4 regions of the Exiguobacterium sp. SH4S7 genome follow, and region 1 is predicted to be linked to each of the others. Evidence: riboswitches for the same ligand, from Rfam matches in the RefSeq annotation. Region 1 holds a riboswitch; each other region holds the start of a gene.

Region 1 (4,969 bases):
GGATTCGCCGGAACTCGTCAACGAAGCACCGTTCGAAGGCGCATGGATGATCGAAGTCGAGTTGAACGATTCAACGGACGTCGACAAACTCATGTCAGCCGAAGAATATGAAGCGATGATTCAAGGCTAACAAAAATCCCGGTTTCTCTTTATGAGAAGCCGGGATTTTTTGATTTAGTCGAAGTCGAGGCGGTAATGTTCAGGCTGGATGAGTGATGTCCGGTTGAACAGTCGGTAGAAGACAATCCCGAGCGTCACCGGAATGAGGCCGAACAAGACGATGACGAGCATGACGTTCCAGAGCGCGAATCCGCCTGGCATCAAGTGCAGGGCGTTGACTGGTCCGATGAGCCCGGAGACGCCGAAGCCGGCGCTGATCGGTGTCCCCTCGATACGGAGGATACCGGCGAGCGCACCGAGAATGGCCGCGTTCGCGAGCACCGGCAGCATCATGATCGGACGGCGGACGAAGTTCGCCATTTGAATTTTCGGTGAGCCGAGGAAGTGAGCGATTGATGTCCCGGTGGCATTCATCTGCCATCCGGCGATGGCGAGACCGAAGCCGGCCGCGACGACACCGAGGTTGGCGGCCCCGGCGGCAACACCGGACAGGCTGATCGCCGTCGCAATCCCGACCGTCGAGATCGGAGAGACGATGATGAGCGAGAAAGCCATCGCGATCAACATACCCATCATAATCGGCTGGAGTTCAGTCATCGTCATGATGATGGTGCCGATGTACGTCGTGATCTGTGAGATATAAGTGAGGAGGAATGTACCAATCCCTCCGGCGACGACGATGACCGTCATCGGTAAAACGAGGACGGTGTACGTCTTTAAGCGTGGCGACAGCTGCATGACCATATATGTCGCAAGTGCGGCCGTCACGCCGGCCGTGATGACGTCACCGATTCCGGCCATGAGGAACGCACCTTCCTCGATGCGGATGGCGCCGCTCCCGACCTGGGTCGCAATGCCGATCGTGCCGGCCTCGAGCGCAGAACGTCTGAACTGCATGGCGACGGCTACACCGATGATGACGGGTAAGAGGCGCATCGCGATCGTCGTCGCATCTAAGATGAACTGTAAAGACGGAAAATACGGTAAGATGGCTTTCGTTAATTCACCGAGCAATGCGCTCGGGATGAGGGCGATTAAAATAGCGAGACTGAGTCCGTTCAATACGTTCATCAAAAATTGTTTGCCTGTCAGTTTCGTTTGTTCCGTCATGAGTCGATTCACCTGTCCTTTTCTACGTATACGCTGTTATGTACGAAAGCGTTAAAGTTAATGACCATACTATGCCTCTTTTCGTGAAGCGTCAACAGGAAATGTTGAACGATTCAGAAAATTCGTGGGGTGAGCACAACTTTTGAACAGATCGGCTCACATTCATATACTTATAAAAGAGGTGAGAACAATGATTACAGACGGATTGTTATATATATACGCCCCGATGTGTGGAACATGCGCTGTGGCCGAGCGGATGCTCGCCGTCGTCGAAGCGGTCGACCCGACACTCGCGATTGACAAGCAGGACGCCAACTTTATCCCGCAAGAGTTAGAAGCGTATCAAGTCATGAGCGTACCGGCGCTGTTAAAGCTTAAAGACGGCCAAGTCGAAGACCGATTATATGCGTTTCAAAACGTGCAGCACGTCCTATCTTTCGTTAAATGAGATAGGATGATTAGAATAATCAGAAAATTTTAAATAATCAGTTGACACAGAAAGTTCACGAATGGTATATTCATTACAACATCTTACTTGAACACAATATAGGACGAGATTCTCCAGCCATCAAGACGTTTTAGAACAGCCGGTGCATCACTTTACGCGACTTTTAGGTGGACCTTCCCTTCGATTGTCCCCCAAAAAAATCAAGCGCAGGGACACCTACCGCGTAACCGCATGGTACGTTCTAAGGCCGAGTGATGGATGGCTTGAATCCCCCATATAAGGATGAACACTCTGATCGGGCAAAAGAGTTTCATCTATGGGTTGTCCTTCCGTGACTCAAGGTGCTACGTTCTGTGTCATCCTCGGATGGCACCTTTTTTTGATTTTTCGCACAAAATAGTTTGACATGAAAATAATGTGTCGCTATTATAAAGCTAATCGAATAAACAACACTCTTATCAAGAGAGGCTGAGGGACTGGCCCTATGACGCCCAGCAACCGCGGAGCAATCCGAAATGGTGCTAATTCCAGCAAGGTGAGAACCTTGGAAGATGAGAGCAATCGTTGTCCGTACCGATAAAGTACGCACGTTTGCTCAAACGTGTGTACTTTTTTTGTTGTCAGGAGGGAAAGGTATTGATTCAATTACGTAATGTGGCCAAATGGTTCGACACGAAGAACGGTCGAGTCCAGGCGGTCGATGATGTGTCGCTCACAATCGAGAGCGGCGAAATTTTTGGAATAATCGGATATTCAGGGGCGGGGAAGTCGACGCTCATCCGTCTGCTCAACCGACTCGAGTCACCGTCAAGCGGTGAAATCGTCGTCGCAGGGAGCGAGCTGACGAAGCTCACTCCGAAAGAACTGCGTGGGGTGCGCAAAAACGTCTCGATGGTATTCCAACACTTCAACTTATTATGGTCGCGCACGGTCGCTGAGAACATCAGCTTCCCGCTCGAACTGATCGGGGTACCGGCCAGTGAACGTAAACGCCGCGTCCAAGAGCTCGTCGATCTCGTCGGTCTCGCCGGACGTGAAGACAGCTATCCGTCGCAACTATCGGGCGGTCAAAAACAGCGAGTCGGGATTGCCCGCGCGCTCGCTACAAATCCAGACGTGCTCCTCTGCGATGAAGCGACGAGCGCACTCGACCCGAAGACGACCGATTCGATTCTCGAACTGCTCGTCAGCATCAATAAGAAACTCGGACTGACGATCGTCCTCATCACCCATGAGATGCACGTCATCCAAAAAATCTGTCATCGCGTCGCCGTCATGGAGGCAGGGAAAGTCGTCGAGACCGGCCAAGTCGCGGACGTGTTCCAACATCCGGAACAGCCGATCACGAAAGAGTTCGTCAAACAGATCGGTGCCGTCGACGACATGTCGCTCACGTTCGAGCATTTGAAAGCACGTTATCCGAGTGGCCAAATCGTCAAACTCAAGTTCTTGAACGAGACGGCCGAACAGCCGATTTTATCGGAAGTGTTGAAACAGCACGACATCGGCTTCAACATCATCGGCGGTAACGTGACGCAGTCGCAAGTCGGCGCGCTCGGGACGCTATTCATCCAATTGATCGGAGAGCCGGCTGAAGTCGAGCGGGCCATCGCCTCAATCCGATCGCAGGCAGTGGAAGTGGAGGTAGAAAGCGATGTTTCCTAATGTAGATTGGCAAGTCATGCTCGAACAGACGTGGGAGACGCTCTATATGACGCTCGTCGCAGGAGCCGCGACATTCGTCATCGGTCTCGCCCTCGGCATGCTCTTATATGTCACGAACGAACCGCTCATGATGAAGAATCGTCCGATTTACACGATCATCAGTGCGGTCGTCAACGTGTTCCGCTCGATCCCGTTCATTATTTTGATCATCTTGCTCATTCCGTTCACGCTCCTTCTCGTTGGAACGATGCTCGGTTCGACGGCGGCGCTCCCGGCGCTCATCATCGGTGCGGCCCCGTTTTATGCACGGATGGTCGAGCTCGCACTCCGCGAAGTCGATCGCGGTGTCATCGAGGCGGCCGAGTCGATGGGCGCGACGAAATGGCAGATCGTCTATAAAGTGTTGTTCCCGGAAGCACTCCCGGCCATCGTGTCAGGCATCACCGTGACGATCGTCGCCATCGTCGGTTACACGGCCATGGCCGGAGTCGTCGGCGGTGGTGGTCTCGGGAACTTAGCGTTCCTCGAAGGGTTCCAGCGTTCACAAAGCGACGTCACGTTCGTCGCGACCGTATTGATCTTAGTCATCGTCTTCGTCGTTCAGTTCATCGGCGATCGACTCGTCTCAAAAATCGATAAGCGATCAGCTTAATCAAATACAATCATATGGAGGGTTTTATAATGAAATCATGGAAAACAGTACTCGGATTGACAGCAGCTTCAGCACTCACAATTCTCGCGGCATGTGGCGGCGGGGACTCGGAATCAGGCTCGGGCGACGATAAGACGCTCATCATCGGCGCGTCGAACGTACCACACGCCGAGATTTTAGAGCACGTCCAAGACGAATATGAAGAAAAAGGCTACACGCTTGAAATCAAGAAGTTCCAAGACTACGTGCTCCCGAACAAGACGCTCGCAGCTGGCGAACTCGACGCGAACTACTTCCAACACGAGCCGTACCTCGAGTCACAAATGGCTGAGAACAAAGACTATAAATTCGCTTCAGCCGGCGGCGTCCACATCGAGCCGATCGGTGTCTACTCACAAGACTACAAATCACTCGATGAGCTTCCGGACGGCGCTGAAATCATCATGAGCTCGTCGGTCGCTGACCACGGACGAATCTTGACGATGCTTCAAACAGAAGGCTTGCTCACGCTCGCTGACGGCAAGACGACAGACGCGACAGTCGCTGACATCGTCGACAACCCGAAAAACTTGGAGTTCAAGACGGACGTCGAAGCGGCACTTCTCCCGCAAGCGTTCAACAACGGTGAAGGCGATGCCGTCCTCATCAACACGAACTACGCGATTGATGCCGGCCTCAACCCGCTCGAAGACGCAATCGCTCTTGAAGGCGAAGACTCACCGTACGTCAACTTGATCGTCACGCGTGAAGGCGACGAAGACGATGAGCGCGTCAAGGCACTCCTTGAAGTATTGACATCAGAAGAGACACAACAGTGGATCTTGGATGAGTACAAAGGTGCGGTCGTACCGGTTAAATAATGATTGATTTTAGGCTCGGGACATCCCGGGCCTTTTTTGTTTGCAGTGGTTTTGCTTCAATAATAGAAGTAAACTATTTATATGTAGAAAAGGGGGGATTCGGGTGAGCATACG
Region 2 (4,969 bases), on a different contig from region 1:
TCTTGGAGCGTGAAGTAGTGGCGCGTGTTCACCGGGACCGAAATCAAATCGCCCGGATTGAGTTCGATGTTGAAGTAGCCACGTTCGGCGTCGTCGATGGCGAAGATGCCGTGCCCGCTGACGATGAAGCGGACCTCGTCGTCCGTATGATGGTGTTCCTTTTGGAAGTTGACAAGCAGTTCGTCCAAGTTCGGTGTCGCGTCAGACAGCGAGATGACGTCGGCCGTTTGATAGCCGCGGCGCTCCGACACGTCTTGAATCTCGTCACGGAACGTTGCGAGGATGGCTTGCTTGTCGTCGTCCGTCAGTTCGTAGTTTTCTTGAAGCGCGATCGGAAGTTTAGCGATGTCCCACTGCTCATACAGGATACCACGCGATTCTAAAAATACGTTCACTTCAGTTTGGTCGACGAGACGCTCTTCAGTTTGTTGAAAATAGACAGTTGCCATAGATAGTTCCTCCTTATGAATGGACGCCTAAGGCGCGTAGTTTTAGCGTGTAGCTGAACAAAAATTCGTATGCTTCTAAATAGCGCTTCGCCGCAGCCGGCGTCTCGCCCCAGACCGTGATGCCGTGATTACGGATGAGGACGGCACCGGCGCTTGAATGGACGTGAGGCGCGAAGGCGGCCGCGAGCGTCGGGATGTCGGCATGATTGTCGATGATTGGGACCCGGACGACCGCGTCCTCTTCCCAATACCCGAGTGCCTTGATGATCTCTTGCCCCGTGAAGACGACCTCACCGTTCACGGCATGGAGCTCGGAGATGACGTTGTTGTCGACCGTATGTACGTGGAGTGAACACGCCGCCGCGGTCTTGTTGAACACCTCGACGTGTAACAGCGTCTCAGCGGACGGTTTACCAGTTTGTTCGCCAAGTAACCTGCCGGCCGCGTCGACGAGGACGAAATCGTCCGCGGTCCGTTTTCGTTTATCGCGTCCGCTCGCCGTGACGAGGAAGGTCAGCGGGTCGTCGGAGACACGAATCGCCAAATTGCCACTCGTTCCGGGGAACCAGTCGCGCGCGGCGAGTTCGTCTTTAATGTCGGCGAGTTCAAGCCAACGTGCGGTCACGCTCATACGTGCACCTCCTTCATGTGATGGGTGATGTCGTCGAACGTCTCGAACGGGGCGTAGGCGATGCCTTCTGCTTCACAGAGCGTGATGAGTTGCCCACGGGCGTAGACGAAATCGGCCCGTTTGGCGATCTCGAAGTCGGTCACCGAGTCACCGATGACGATCAAGCGATCAACGGGATCGACGATCGTCCGGGCGATTGTCGGTTTGCAGCAACCACAATCATTCGTGCAATGCGCGTCACAGGCGTAGGGCCAGTCGACGCGTACCGTCTCGCCTGAGAAGTCGGCGACGTTACAGTAGATGTGGTCCGGCGCGACGTGGTCTTGCAAGATCGGGTGCACGAAAAAGTCCATGCCGCCGCTGACGACGTCGAACTTCCAGCCATGTTCTCGGATCTCTTCCAAAAATGCTGGGAAACCTGGGCGCAAGGTGATGCGGTCCAGCAAGTAGTCACGGTACGCCGAAGCGTCAGCGCTCGGCAACAGCTGGAACATCTGCCCGACCCCGGAGCGGATCGAGATGTCTTGAGCGAGCACATCGTCTTTGAGCGCGTGCCATTCGGGCGGTGCGAACGCCCGCATCAAAGCGATGATGTTGTCCTCGGCCGTGATCGTCCCATCGAAGTCACACAAGATGTGAATCGTCATTGTTTTGACCACGCCTTTAACGCGGCCTCGAGCTCGTTCGTCTGGCTCGCCACGCCCAATACTTGCTCAATCGCTTGTCGGAACGCCCGGGCCCCGGCGGCCGCGCCGTCTGGGTGACCGTGGATGCCGCCGCCGGCGTTGATGACGACGTCTGTGCCGAAATCACGGATGATGTCCGGGACGAGCCCCGGATGGATGCCGGCCGACGGGACCGGTAGAATCGGCTTCGCCCAGTGCGGCCGAGCACTGCTATCCCGAATCGCGAACGCCTCATCGGATGGTGTCGCAAGTGAACCGTATGGGGACGGGAACAGCGTCAAGTCGGCCCCCGCGAGGCGGATCAATTTTCCGAGCAAGAGCGAGTGGCTGATCGAGCCGGTCAAGGCGCCGGCGAACGCCGGGTGCGCCAAAATCGGGACGTTAATTGTTGGATCGCTCGCGAGTTCGCGGAGTGTGTCGAGCCCGTATGTATAGACGTTGAACAACAGTGCCGTCGCGCCCGCCTCGATCAAGCGGAGCGCTTGGTCACGCAGCCCGAACACCGGACCGCTGAGCGTGATGGCATAGAGCGAACGTTTCCCGGTCGTTTCGAACTGTTCTTGGATGACGGCCGCTCCGATTTTAGCTCGTTCAAGCGACGGAGTGAGCGGGTTGTCGTATAGGATTTCATCATCTTTGACGATGTCGATGCCGCCGGCGAGCTGGTCTCGAAGTTGCTGTTCTAAGAAGCGTAAATCACGGCCGATGATCCCTTTAAAGATGCTCATGACGAGCGGGCGATCATGGACGTCGAGCAACTCACGAACGCCTTGAACACCGAACTTTGCTCCGGGGAATTCAGATGCAAGCGTTTCGGGTAACGTTAAGTCGATCAAGCGTACCGAGTCATCGAGCGATAATTTCCCGAACGTCGTCGTCAAGATGGATGAGAAGTCGGGCGTGACGTTATGGAGCGGATAACGGATTGTGAAGCGGCTCGTCGTTTCCGTATGCGTCGTTGAGACGATCTCGCCCCGATACGCCTTTAATTGTTCTTGCTCTAGGTGAGGCAGTTCCGTCCACGTGCCGACGGTCAGTTCGAGGGCGATTTTCTCGGCGACAGTCGCGACGCGGTCCGTCCGGCTGATTTCATATGTGGCAGTAATACTCATGTTCGTTCCTCCTTCCGGTCAAACAAAAAATGACCCCATGCCGAGGCAAGAGGTCATCATAAAAAAATGAACTCTTATCTCTCAGCTTACGCTGCAAGAATTAGCACCGTGCCCAATCGGGTCGGTTGCTGCGACATCATCGGGCTTGTCCCCTCCGTCTGCTCTTGATAAGAATGTATTTTGAAGTTGTGAAATTTAATTGAATTTTGTCACACAATATCCGGTTCGTCAATTCCTTTTTTTGAGAAAAAAAGTTTGAGTTCGTTGTTACCATATATGCATAAAAAAAGTGACCGTTGCTCCAGCAAATTGCCGTTGACAAAGGTGGGGTCGAGTCCGTATTATTCATCACAACAAGTTCACACAATCGAATACGACACTCTTATCGCGAGTTGGCAGAGGGAATTGGCCCGATGACGCCGCAGCAACCGACCAGTAGGCACGGTGCTACATCCACCAGACATACGTCTGACAGATGAGAGGAACAACCGTTACGGCTGTGCCTCTTTCTCGCGGAGAAAGGGGCTTTTTTTGTGGGGAATATACCGAAAGGGGAAACAGACATGGCTTATCAACCATTTACAGAACAGACAGTCGTCGAGCACGTCAGAACGTTAGGGTTACTCGAAGATGGGGGCATCGCGCATTGCGAGGAGATCGGGGACGGCAACTTGAACCTCGTCTTCCGCATCCGTCAAGGCGAAACGAGCCTCATCGTCAAGCAGGCGCTACCGTATGCGAAAGTCGTCGGCGAGAGTTGGCCGCTCACACTTGAACGGGCGTGGATCGAGCAGCTCGCGTTGCGCGAATTCGCCAGCGTCGTCCCGCGTTTCGTCCCGGTCGTTCTCGGCAGTGACCGGACGCTCGCCTACACGATTTTAGAAGACTTGTCCGACTTTGATATCGTCCGGACGGGCTATTTGGAAGGGAAAACGTATCCTGAACTTGCCCGTCACATCGGTGAGTTTTTAGGACAGACGTTGTTTGAGACGTCCGACTATGCGGCCGGCCCGATTGAGAAGAAGCGGAAAGAACGGGATTATTACAACCCGGAACTATGCGATATCACTGAAAAACTGATCTTCACCGATCCGTACAAAGATGCCGAATCGAACAACATCGAAACCGCGCTCCGTCAGGACGTCGAAGCGCTTTGGCGTGACCAGAAATTGAAAGTGGAGGTCACGAAACTGAAAGTCGGTTTCGTCACGAAACACGACGCGCTCTTGCACGGGGACTTACATACAGGCAGCATCTTCGCGACGCAACAAGAGACGAAAGTCATCGATCCGGAGTTCGCTTTTTATGGACCGTTCGGCTTTGACATCGGGCAAATCGTCGCCCATTTGACGCTATCGACGTTCCATGACCCACTCAAACGGTTCGAACGGTTCACGGACGTATTGACGGTATGGGAGACGTTTGAGAAGACGTTCCGGACGAAGTTTGAGACGGCGGTCGAACCGTTCAACACGGACGGATTCGTCGATGAGCTACTTCAAACCATCTTTAGCGACACGATCGGCTATGCCGGATGCGAACTGATTCGCCGCGCCATCGGCCTCGCAGGAGTCAATGACCTCGAGACGTTACCGGAAACGGTCCGGCTCGAGCGGAAACGGGAAGCGCTCACGCTCGGCACGACGCTCATTAAACAGCGCCACGATATCCGTTCGATCGATGATTTAGTGACGCTGTTAGCGGGGGTACGCGTATGACAGTCCAAAACATTCGCTTCGACCCGAACCGGGACGAGCTCGTCATTTTAGACCAAACGTTACTGCCCCATGAGGAGCGGTACGTGACGATCGCGACGCTCGAACAGGCGGAGCACGCCATCGAGACGTTACAAGTCCGAGGCGCGCCGGCCATCGCCTATTTCGGCGCATTCGTGCTCGCGAAAGAAGCGGTCCGGCTTCAAGATGACCCGGACTTCACACGCCGGCTCGACCTCGTCGGCCGTCGGTTGATCGCGACCCGTCCGACGGCGGTCAATCTGCAAAACGTGATCGAGTCGCTTCTCGGATTCAACGTCGGAGACGACTTTGAAAGGATCGCGACTGACATCAAACATCGGGCCATCGCGCTGTT
Region 3 (4,969 bases), on a different contig from region 1:
ATGAATCATTTTCGCAAAATGTCCGTCCTCGGTTGGAGCATTTGGAGTTTGATCGTTTTACTGACCATCACCTTGTTTACAACCGGTGTTCTTGATATTCCGGCGATCGAGCCGCTTCCGTTCATCTTGATCGCGCTGCTCGTCGTCATTTTCCAAATGGACTCGATTGAACGAAAAGGCATTTATTTCACGTTTTCAGAAAGCATCGTCCTCATCATCTTTTTATTCTTTGATTTTGAGACGGCGCTCCTCGTCAACCAAATCGGACTTCTCGTCTTTCAGTTCGCCAACCTAAAACCGCGCGTCGCGCTCCGCCGCTTTCGGTTCACTTATCCTTGGAACGCGATCACGTCATTTTTAGAAATCGCCATCCCGGCAAGTGTTTACTTGGCCCTCGGAGGTGAAACTGGTCTTGGCTTCTATTCGCAGGATTCGTTCGTTCCGCTCGTCGGTCTGATCATTGCCATCATTTTGAACACGGTCGTCCAGAAGTATCAGGTCGGCTGGTGGTTCCGCGTCGATATCCCGGTCCGTGATTTTTTGAGCATCGCGTTTTACACATACATCGTCAGTTTGGTCTTCATCTTCGCCGCGTCGTTCTTCCGTGAGACGAACTTGCTCGTCGTCAGCAGCATCGCGGCCGCCCTCACGTTCTTTATTAAGCGGTTGATGATTCAAAAAGGGCGCCAAGACGCGTTCAAGTCATTGATCGAACAGTACGATGAAGCGAAAGAGGCCGTCTCCCTGTCTCAAAGCGAGGCCCAGGCGATTGAAGTGTTCTTGAGTCAATGTGAGCGCCTCAACCAATATGATAAAGGGTTTGTCGAGTTCGTCCTGTTCGACCGAACGCTCTATTTCGATTTGTTGACGCGACAGCCGATCGACCGTCCGCTCGTCTTCGACTTGATGGAAGCGCGCCATCCACACGCCAAGTCTGTCGATTATGAGATGCGCTTCGAATGGGACGCAGCGTTGTCAGATGCGTTTCATGACGATTACCACAGCTTCATCTCGGTCCAGTCAGAAGAGATTGACGGGATTCGCACACGTATCGTCATGATCGGTGAACACGTCTATGGCTATCCGCCCATCATTCAAAACGAGATGGTAAAACTGTTGAAATCGTTCAACCGAACGATCAGCCGATGCCACGAACGCGACCGCCTATACACGGAAAGCCGCACCGATAGCTTGACGCTGCTCGCCAATGCGCGCGCGTTCTACGAGTATGGGATTCAACAAATCTCGGACGGCTCGATGTACCCGATCTCGGTCGCGATGCTCGACATCGACTTCTTTAAAAAAATCAATGACACGCACGGTCACCAAGTCGGAGACAGCGTGCTCCAAGAGTTCGGGCGGCGAATCCGGCAAATGCTCCGGACCGATGACTTTGCGGCCCGTTACGGGGGCGAGGAGTTCATCTTGCTGCTCAATCATTGCGACGTCGACCAAGCCGTCGATATCGCCGAACGGATTCGGCAGAAGATTGAAGATAAGCCGTTCCGTGTCGATGGGGTCGATATTCCCGTGACCGCCTCGATCGGTGTCGATACGATTCAAGCGTTCGGCGACAAACGGCTTGATGATACGATTCGTAACGCTGACCGGGCCCTTTACGTCGGCGGCAAGTACGCCGGTCGTAACCGCGTCGCCCATTACAACTTTTTGACGACATGACTTCCCCCCGCGTCCACTGGCGCAGGGGGATTTCTGTTGACAACCCGATTTGAAACAGGTACGTTAGGAAACGTGTCTAACAACTACATCATGACGACTTTTTATCAAGAGAGACGGAGGGACTGGCCCTTAGATGTCTCGGCAGCGGGTAACCTGTGCCAAATCCAGCGAGCGTTCTGCTCGAAAGATGAAAAGGGTGTCTCTTACAGAGAGAGCCTTTTTCGGAAGGCTCTTTTTTTCTACTCTATGAAATGAGGTGAATCGATTGGAACAACCAACAGCTAACAAATGGGCACTCTTGCCCTTGCTCGTCTTCCTCGTCTTCTTCATCGGGGCGGGTATTTATTATGGCGACTTTTACAAGTTCCCGGTGCTGATCGCGGCGTTGATCGCTTTAATTGTCGCTGCGATGATGACGAAAGGAAGCGTCACTCAGACCGTTGAGCGCATCGCCCAAGGTGCCGGTAATCCAGGCATCTTGATCATGATATTCATCTTCCTGCTCGCCGGTGCGTTCTCGAGCGTCGCCGGTGCAATCGGTGCGATTGACGCGACGGTCAATGCGGCCTTGACGTTCCTGCCACCGTCACTCTTACTGAGCGGACTGTTCGTCATCGCCGCTTTCATCTCGATGGCGATGGGCACATCGACCGGTACGATTGCCGCGCTCGCCCCGATCGCGCTCGGCATCCATCAAGAGAGCGGGGTCAATATCGCGATCGCGGCCGCGGCCGTTGTCGGCGGGGCCATGTTCGGAGACAATTTGTCGTTCATCTCGGATACGACGATCGCCGCCGTCCGGACACAACGGACGAACATGCGCGACAAGTTCCGGACCAACTTTTGGATCGTGCTCCCGGCCGCAATCATCACGACCGTCCTGTTAGCCGTTCTCTCAAGCGGAGAGTCGACGATTGAAGTGGCCGCGTTCGAATGGTACAAGTTGATTCCGTATCTCGCCGTCATCGTCCTCGCCTTGACCGGACTGAACGTCATCCTCGTTTTGCTCGGCGGCATCGCGCTCGCTGGCATCATCGGGCTGATTGACGGAAGCTTGGCCGTCACGTCTTACGTCACGGCGATGGCCGACGGCATGATGGGCATGGCCGAGATCTCGCTCTTGACGTTATTCATGGGCGGACTCGTCGGACTCATCTCGCATAACGGTGGACTCACCTATTTACGAGACGCACTCACGTCACGGATTCAACGCCGGGCTGGTGCGGAATGGAGCATCGCCGGGCTCGTCAGTGCGACGAACGTCGCGACGGCGAACAATACGATCTCGATTCTCGTAGCAGGCCCGCTTGCCGCGAATATCGCCGATACGTATGACATCGAACGGAAAAAGTCAGCGAGCGTACTCGACATCTTCTCGTGCGGGGTACAAGGACTTCTGCCTTACGGGGCGCAGCTCCTCATCGCCGCCGAGTTGACGAACACGGCGTCCCCCGCCCTCGTCCCGTATATGTTCTATCCGTTCCTCCTGTTCATTTGCGGAGGCTTGGCGATCGTCTTCAACTTCCCACGTTTCAAAAAAACCAACTAAGCAAAAATCCTCGAAGGCGGTCGCCTTCGAGGATTTTTATGTTCTCGCTTCACGTTTACGTTTGAGCTCTTCGTTCCGTTTTTTGAAAGCGCGCCGTTTGAGAAGTTCTTCGAGACCCCGGCTGATCGCCCACAATACGAGCAAGAGCAAGCCGAGCATCGACAAGCGGAACGGGCTTTGGATGAACTCTTGCCACTGATCACCGATGACCGAGAAGATGACGACGACGAGCAGTTTCCCGAATCCGGCCGCCAATACGAACGTCCGGAGCGGCATTTGAATCAAGGCGAGTAAGTACGTGATCAAACTGACCGGGATGAACGGCAACGAATATAAGAATCCGAGCGAGATTGGACTCATATGGTTGATGCGATCGAGCCAATAGACACCCTGTTTATGTTTTTCGAGCCAACGCGTCATCGGTTTGCGGAACACGTATCGGACGGCGGCGAACACGAGGAGCGTCCCTGCCAAACTGCCGATCCACGATAAGAGCACACCGAGCCAGAAGCCATACGTGGCCGCGTTCGCCGAGATGATCAAGACGAGCGGGAGGAACGGGAAAATCGCTTCCAGGAACGGGGCCCCGAGTCCAGCCCAAGGACCTCCCGGCAGTCCTTGGAGCCATTCGATGATGTTCAATATATATTGTTGGAGTGATGTGAGCATTTCAGTTTCCACCTTCGGCTTTCGTTACTACCTTTTACCCGAATTCGTTCAAGAGGACGCATCCCCCTGCCCTCCTCAAAAAAAAATAAAAAGTATTTGCGAAATTTCACTGTGATATCTATCATATAATAATGGACTTGTGGTTGCAGGCAAGTTCATTCGTCGAACGACACAACCCAACGTTCGTTTTCCTGCAAAAAACTGAACACAGGGGAGCAATAACATGGAAACAAAACCAATGCGGGTCTTACTGTACTATAAGTACGTCAACATCGAGGACCCAGAAACACTGACACAACAACACCTCAAGTATTGTAAGGACCTCGGGATCAAAGGACGTATCTTGATTTCTTCCGAAGGAATCAACGGGACGTGCTCGGGCACTTGGGAACAAACCGAACAGTACATGAACGACTTGAAAGCCGATCCATACTTCAGCGACATCGAGTTCAAAATCGATGAAGTCGAAGAGCATGCTTTCAAGAAAATCTTTGTCCGTCACAAACAAGAGCTCGTGACGTGGCGCTTTGATGGCGAGTTCGACGTGCCTAAACAACACGGTGCGTATCTCGAACCGGAAGAATGGAAAGAGATGATGAATCGCGATGATGTCGTCATCCTCGACGTTCGTAACAACTACGAGTACGATCTTGGTCACTTCAAAAATGCGATCAAAATCGACGTAGAGGCTTCTCGTTACATGCCAGACTGGCTCGAGGAGAACAAAGACCTCTACGAAGGGAAAACACTTCTCACGTACTGTACCGGAGGCGTCCGTTGCGAGAAATTTACCGCATATATGCGTGACCAAGGTCACGACAACATCTTCCATTTAAAAGGCGGCGTCGCCATGTACGGCAAGGACGAAGCGACGCAAGGTGAAAACTGGGACGGCGAGCTTTACGTCTTTGACGAGCGCATCAACGTCCCGGTCAACACGGTCAATCCGTCAGTCGTTTCAGCATGTATGCACTGCGGAACGAAGACGGTCCGTTACGTTAATTGTGCCAACCCGGTATGTAACGCCCAACACTTCTGTTGTGAAGAGTGTGAGCCGAAACAGATGCGTTC
Region 4 (4,969 bases), on a different contig from region 1:
AACCAAGTTGTTTTAGGTGGATTGAACAATTAAGCGGTCTTTTGCCTGGCTTCTTCAGCGCTAACATATCTCCCGAGACGCCAATAGATGAGACCCGACAAACAACTTGCCGCCCCGACAAGGATGAGGGCGATGTGCCCGGCGCGTTGGTCGAGGAACAGGCTGGCCATGAGCGGTGCGGTCACGCCGCCGATCAACCATTGGATGCTGGCGGCCCCGTTATAGGCACCGCGCATGTTCTCGGGGGCGATCATGGCGATGAACGTCTGTTGGACGGGCGACATGATCATCTCGCCGAGCGTATAGAACGCGTATACGGCGAGCAGGATACCGACGAGGACGAGGTACGGGGTACCGAGCGTATAGAGGAGCCGCGGCACGACCGCAATCAACATCATCCCGATCCCGAAAATCGTCGCCCCGACCAGCATGACGTTGCCGAACGGTTTGCGCCCGAGTTTTGAGGCGATCGGGAATTGGAACAAGACGACCATGATGCCGTTCAAGGCGAGCAGATAGGCGAACGGGTTCTCGCGGTCGGTGAACGACGGCATCGACTCTTTCAAGAACAGCGGCAACATGCTCTCGATCAGCGAGAAGCCCATCGAGATGAAGACGCCGGCGAAGATGAAGACGAGAAAGACTTTGTCGTTGTAAAAGACGCGTAAGACGTCACGGTTCGACGGTGTCTCCGCTTCGGTCGTCTCTGGGAGCGACTCGCGGATGAAACGTCCGAGAACGAGCGCGTACAAGGCGAAGACGAACGCTGCCGTGAAGAAGATGTACTGTCGGTCGATGAACAAGACGGCACTGCCGAGCAGGGGACCGAACGCCGCCCCGATATTATGCCCCATCCGTAAGAGACCGAACGCCTCGTTCATCTGTTCCGGCTCGGTCACGTCGGCGACCATCGCGCTCGCTGCCGGGTGGAACAGCGAGTTCGTCAAACCGAGCATGGCGTTCAAAAGGAGCAGCGGCCAAAACGTTTCCGCGAAAGCGAAACCGATGAGCGCGACCGCATCACCGAGGATGGCGGTCATCATGACCGGTTTTCGACCGTATAAGTCGGCGAGACGTCCGCCGACGACCGAGCCGATGAGCGCCATGATCGGTCCGGTCGCTAAGATGACGCCGACTTGGACGTAGCTGTCGAGCTTGTCGCTGTAATAGAGGACGAGGAACGGGGCGATCATGAACATCATGACACCGGTGATCGTCTCGCCGAGGAAGCGAATCCAAATGTTACGGTCGAGCCGTTTGAGTGATTGAATCATGCGTTTCACCTGCTTCTACAAAATAAAAGGGACGAAGGATGCACGGAGGCATACTCGTCCCTACTTGCTTATGCACGCCTCGGAAGACAGGCGGGTGACTTCAGTTCATGAAACGGAAGACCCCGACCTGTCAGTATGAAATTGGATACGATGTGGCTGCGTCATGACTGACATGGCGGGTCCTCCTTTCTGAAAGTTTACTCTTCGTTTCAACTGTATGACAGATTCTTGAAATGTGTCAACATATTTTGACTTGCGTCATAACAGTTCATTTAAATTCTTGCGGGTGAGCCGATAATCGATCAACCGGGACAAGACGACTTGAATCATCGCGGTCACGGGTACGCTGATGAACATCCCGACGAGGCCGAACAGGCTCCCCCCGATGATGATCGATGTGATGACCCAGAACGGGGTGATCCCGACGCTGTCGCCGAGAATTTTCGGGCCGAGCCAAAGTCCGTCGAACTGTTGCAGCAAGAAGATGAACAACAAGACGAGCAGGGCCGTGAACGGGTCGTAGAAGTAGGTGATGATGAACGCCGGGATCATCCCTAAGAGCGGCCCGACGTATGGGATGAAGTTCAGCACCCCGATGATGACACCGAGCAAGAGCGCGTACGGCGCGCCGATGATCAAGAGCCCGATGACGGCCATCACGCCGATGATGAGACAGTCGAGCGACTTTCCGATGATGTAGCGTTTAAAGATATAGTCCATCTCTTGGAAGATGTCGATCGTCGTCTTCGCCGAGGCGACCGGGAACATCGCGTACAGTAGACGCTTGAACATCCGGGCGAACACTTCCTTGTCTTTCAACAAGTAGATCGAGATGACGATCCCGATCAACAAGTTGATCAACGTCATCGTGAAGCTCGACACGTAACCGACCGAAGACACGACGGCCGTCTCGACCCATCCGGAATACCGTTCCTCGAACCGGTTAAAATCGATCGCTTGGGCGATCGTCGCATTATACTCCTCGACATACGTTTTCAGCTGCCCGAGAAAGCCATCGATTTGGCGAATATAAAACGGGAGCTCCTCGATGAGAGACGCGACGCTCGAATAGATGCGAGGGAACAGCGTCACCGCTGACACGACAAGGATCCCGATGAACGTGACGTAGACGATCAACAAGCCTTGGTAGCGCTTCAAGTGGAACCGCTCTTCTATATAGGATAGGACGGTGTTGAGGAGCAGCGCGATGGCGATCCCCATGATGATCGGCGTCAACAGCTGAAACGCATACTGCATGACCCGAGAGATCGTGTCCGGCTCGCTGATGACTTTCCATAGGACGAGCAGAATCAGCCCGATCACGCTTAACTTCCATATCAATTGACGGTTTAGTTCCAATGGTCTATCCCCTCATGCTGTAAATTTTGCAGAATAACGTTCACCTTTTACTATGAACGTTTTTTTACCGGGATTCAATAGCGGTAAGGAATTTTTGAAATAAGGATTGACAAGGTTGGTAACGTTTGGTTTACTAAATGACATATTACAGAAATTATCAATTGCATATAAAAACACTTTCTATCAAGAGAAGCGGAGGGACTGGCCCGATGAAGCTTCAGCAACAGATTGTTTCAATACTGTGCTAATTCCAGCAAGGTGACCTTGAGAGATGGAAAGGTGGTTGTTTGAATACGTCCGTATCTCGACACCCCTTTCCTCGGAAAGGGGTGTTTTTGCATAGGAGGACTATTCATGACAGACAGACGCTCGAAGTTACTTAAAACGTTACCACCCCAGCATTTCGTCGGACTCGCCGCTGAAGTCGCCGCACTCGAGCGTTCAGGCCGCGAGGTCATCCGGCTTGGCCAAGGAACGCCCGACTTGCCGACACCGGCCCCGATCTGTGAGGCGTTGCAGACGGCCCTGCTCGACCCGGCGACACACCAATACGGACCGTTCCGGGGACAGACGCGCCTGAAGCAAGCGGTCGCGACGTTCTACCAGACCGAATACGGCGTCGCGCTCGATGCCGAGACCGAAGTGGCCATCTTGATCGGCAGCAAGTCGGGACTCATCACGCTCCCGCAATGTGTGCTCGAGCCAGGTGACGGCATGTTGCTCCCGAACCCGGGCTACCCGGACTACATCTCGGGGGCGCGTCTCGCCGGTGCGGTCGTCCACGACCTCGTCCTCCGGGAAGAGAACGGCTATCTTCCTGATTACGAGACGCTCGATCCGCAGGGAGCGCGACTCATGTATTTGAACTACCCGAGCAATCCGACCGGCGCCGTCGCGTCGCCCGCGTTCTTTGACGACACGGTCCGGTTCGCGAATAAGCATGACCTCATGGTCGTCCACGACTTCGCGTACGGCAGCATCGGTTTCGACGGGCACGTCCCGCCGAGCTTCCTGCAGACGCCGGGTGCGAAAGACATCGGCATCGAGGTGTATACGATGTCGAAGGCGTTCAACATGTCCGGCTGGCGGGTCGCTTTCGCCGTCGGCAACCGCGACATCATCGAGGCGATCAACACGTATCAAGACCACGTCCATGTGAGTGTGTTCTCGGCCATCCAAGAGGCGGCCATCGCCGCGCTCGAGTCGCCACGTTCGCTCCGGGACGACTTGTCACGGTTGTATGAGGCCCGCCGCGACCGGCTCGTCGACGGGTTACGTCAGGCCGGATGGGACATCACGGCCCCGAGTGGCTCGTTCTTCGTCTGGGCGAAAGTGCCGGACGGGGACGCAAAATCGTTCTCGCATAAGCTGCTCCACGAGGCAGGGGTCGCCGTGACGCCGGGCTATTTCTTCGGCTCAGAAGGCGAGCGGTACGTCCGGTTCGGGCTCGTCTCCGCCGAGCCGAAGATCGACGAGGCCGTCGAGCGGATCGAGAAACTGTTCGCGACGTATGAAGAGGTCCGGGCATGATCCGCCAAGCCGTGCTCGAGTACGACCATGCGGATGACGGGCTCGAGCGGCTCGATGAATTGATCGCTGGCCGTCGTGCTCACGTGCTGCGCGGGCAGAACGGTTTTGACGTCGTCAAGCGTGTCCTGCCAGCGATCACTGCCTATCCGACATCGCTGTTCCGTGGCGAATGCACGGACGCCGAGGTCGAACGGCTCCGTTTGAAGGATGCGGACGTCCTCCTTGCCGTCGGTGGGGGCAAGCTCGTCGACACGGCGAAACTCGTCGCTTACCGGCAAGGTGTCCCGCTGATCGTCATCCCGACGCTCGCCTCGAACTGTGCCGCCTTCACACCGCTCAGCGTCATCTATGACGAGCACGGCACCTATGACCGCTACGACGTGTTTCGCGTCGTCATCGAGCGGGTCATCGTCGACGCAAGGGTCGTGACCGACTCGCCGTACGACTACTTCCGGGCCGGCGTCATCGACACGGTCGCCAAGTTTTACGAGGCCCGCTATTTGAGCGGCGACAGTTCGCCTGATGCCGGCGTCAATACCGGTCTCGCCTTGGCCGAGCAATGCGGCCGGCTCGTCGAACTCGACTTGAGTGAGTCCAGTTTCACCGCGTATGGGCCAGAGACCCGGTTCGCGGTCGATCACATCCTTGCCGTCGGCGGTGCCGTCGGTGGTTTCGGGGACGCCGGGACACGCGTTGCCGTCGCCCACGCTGTCCACAACGCGCTCAGCCGCTTCGAGTCGACCCATCCGTTCTTACATGGCGACAAGGTCGGCTTCGGCCTCCTTGTCCAAGAACGGTTGCGTGGC

The links. A riboswitch is a leader RNA that binds a small molecule or an ion and turns the genes downstream of it on or off. The one in region 1 is predicted to bind S-adenosylmethionine.
Region 2: another riboswitch for S-adenosylmethionine. It lies ahead of EVJ29_RS08150 (2,3-diketo-5-methylthiopentyl-1-phosphate enolase); the one in region 1 lies ahead of EVJ29_RS01690 (methionine ABC transporter ATP-binding protein).
Region 3: another riboswitch for S-adenosylmethionine. It lies ahead of EVJ29_RS12110 (Na+/H+ antiporter NhaC family protein); the one in region 1 lies ahead of EVJ29_RS01690 (methionine ABC transporter ATP-binding protein).
Region 4: another riboswitch for S-adenosylmethionine. It lies ahead of EVJ29_RS10035 (aminotransferase class I/II-fold pyridoxal phosphate-dependent enzyme); the one in region 1 lies ahead of EVJ29_RS01690 (methionine ABC transporter ATP-binding protein).

What each region holds. Positions count from the first base shown of each region.
Region 1 covers NZ_SJUT01000001.1:340,645-345,613, forward strand. Annotated here, with positions in the region: gene gcvH (glycine cleavage system protein GcvH) at 1-130, shown strand, start outside; gene EVJ29_RS01680 (PTS transporter subunit IIC) at 175-1,230, opposite strand; gene EVJ29_RS01685 (thioredoxin family protein) at 1,421-1,678, shown strand; SAM riboswitch class I at 2,131-2,236, shown strand; gene EVJ29_RS01690 (methionine ABC transporter ATP-binding protein) at 2,315-3,343, shown strand; gene EVJ29_RS01695 (methionine ABC transporter permease) at 3,333-3,995, shown strand; gene EVJ29_RS01700 (MetQ/NlpA family ABC transporter substrate-binding protein) at 4,025-4,855, shown strand; gene EVJ29_RS01705 (MDR family MFS transporter) at 4,959-4,969, shown strand, end outside.
Region 2 covers NZ_SJUT01000003.1:274,217-279,185, reverse strand. Annotated here, with positions in the region: gene EVJ29_RS08165 (cupin domain-containing protein) at 1-449, opposite strand, end outside; gene EVJ29_RS08160 (methylthioribulose 1-phosphate dehydratase) at 463-1,080, opposite strand; gene EVJ29_RS08155 (2-hydroxy-3-keto-5-methylthiopentenyl-1-phosphate phosphatase) at 1,077-1,727, opposite strand; gene EVJ29_RS08150 (2,3-diketo-5-methylthiopentyl-1-phosphate enolase) at 1,724-2,878, opposite strand; SAM riboswitch class I at 2,950-3,052, opposite strand; SAM riboswitch class I at 3,258-3,360, shown strand; gene mtnK (S-methyl-5-thioribose kinase) at 3,442-4,596, shown strand; gene mtnA (S-methyl-5-thioribose-1-phosphate isomerase) at 4,593-4,969, shown strand, end outside.
Region 3 covers NZ_SJUT01000006.1:169,254-174,222, reverse strand. Annotated here, with positions in the region: gene EVJ29_RS12115 (GGDEF domain-containing protein) at 1-1,680, shown strand; SAM riboswitch class I at 1,779-1,874, shown strand; gene EVJ29_RS12110 (Na+/H+ antiporter NhaC family protein) at 1,946-3,229, shown strand; gene EVJ29_RS12105 (TVP38/TMEM64 family protein) at 3,266-3,898, opposite strand; gene trhO (oxygen-dependent tRNA uridine(34) hydroxylase TrhO) at 4,122-4,969, shown strand, end outside.
Region 4 covers NZ_SJUT01000004.1:199,703-204,671, reverse strand. Annotated here, with positions in the region: gene EVJ29_RS10045 (MDR family MFS transporter) at 30-1,274, opposite strand; gene EVJ29_RS10040 (AI-2E family transporter) at 1,533-2,633, opposite strand; SAM riboswitch class I at 2,811-2,911, shown strand; gene EVJ29_RS10035 (aminotransferase class I/II-fold pyridoxal phosphate-dependent enzyme) at 2,988-4,163, shown strand; gene EVJ29_RS10030 (iron-containing alcohol dehydrogenase) at 4,160-4,969, shown strand, end outside.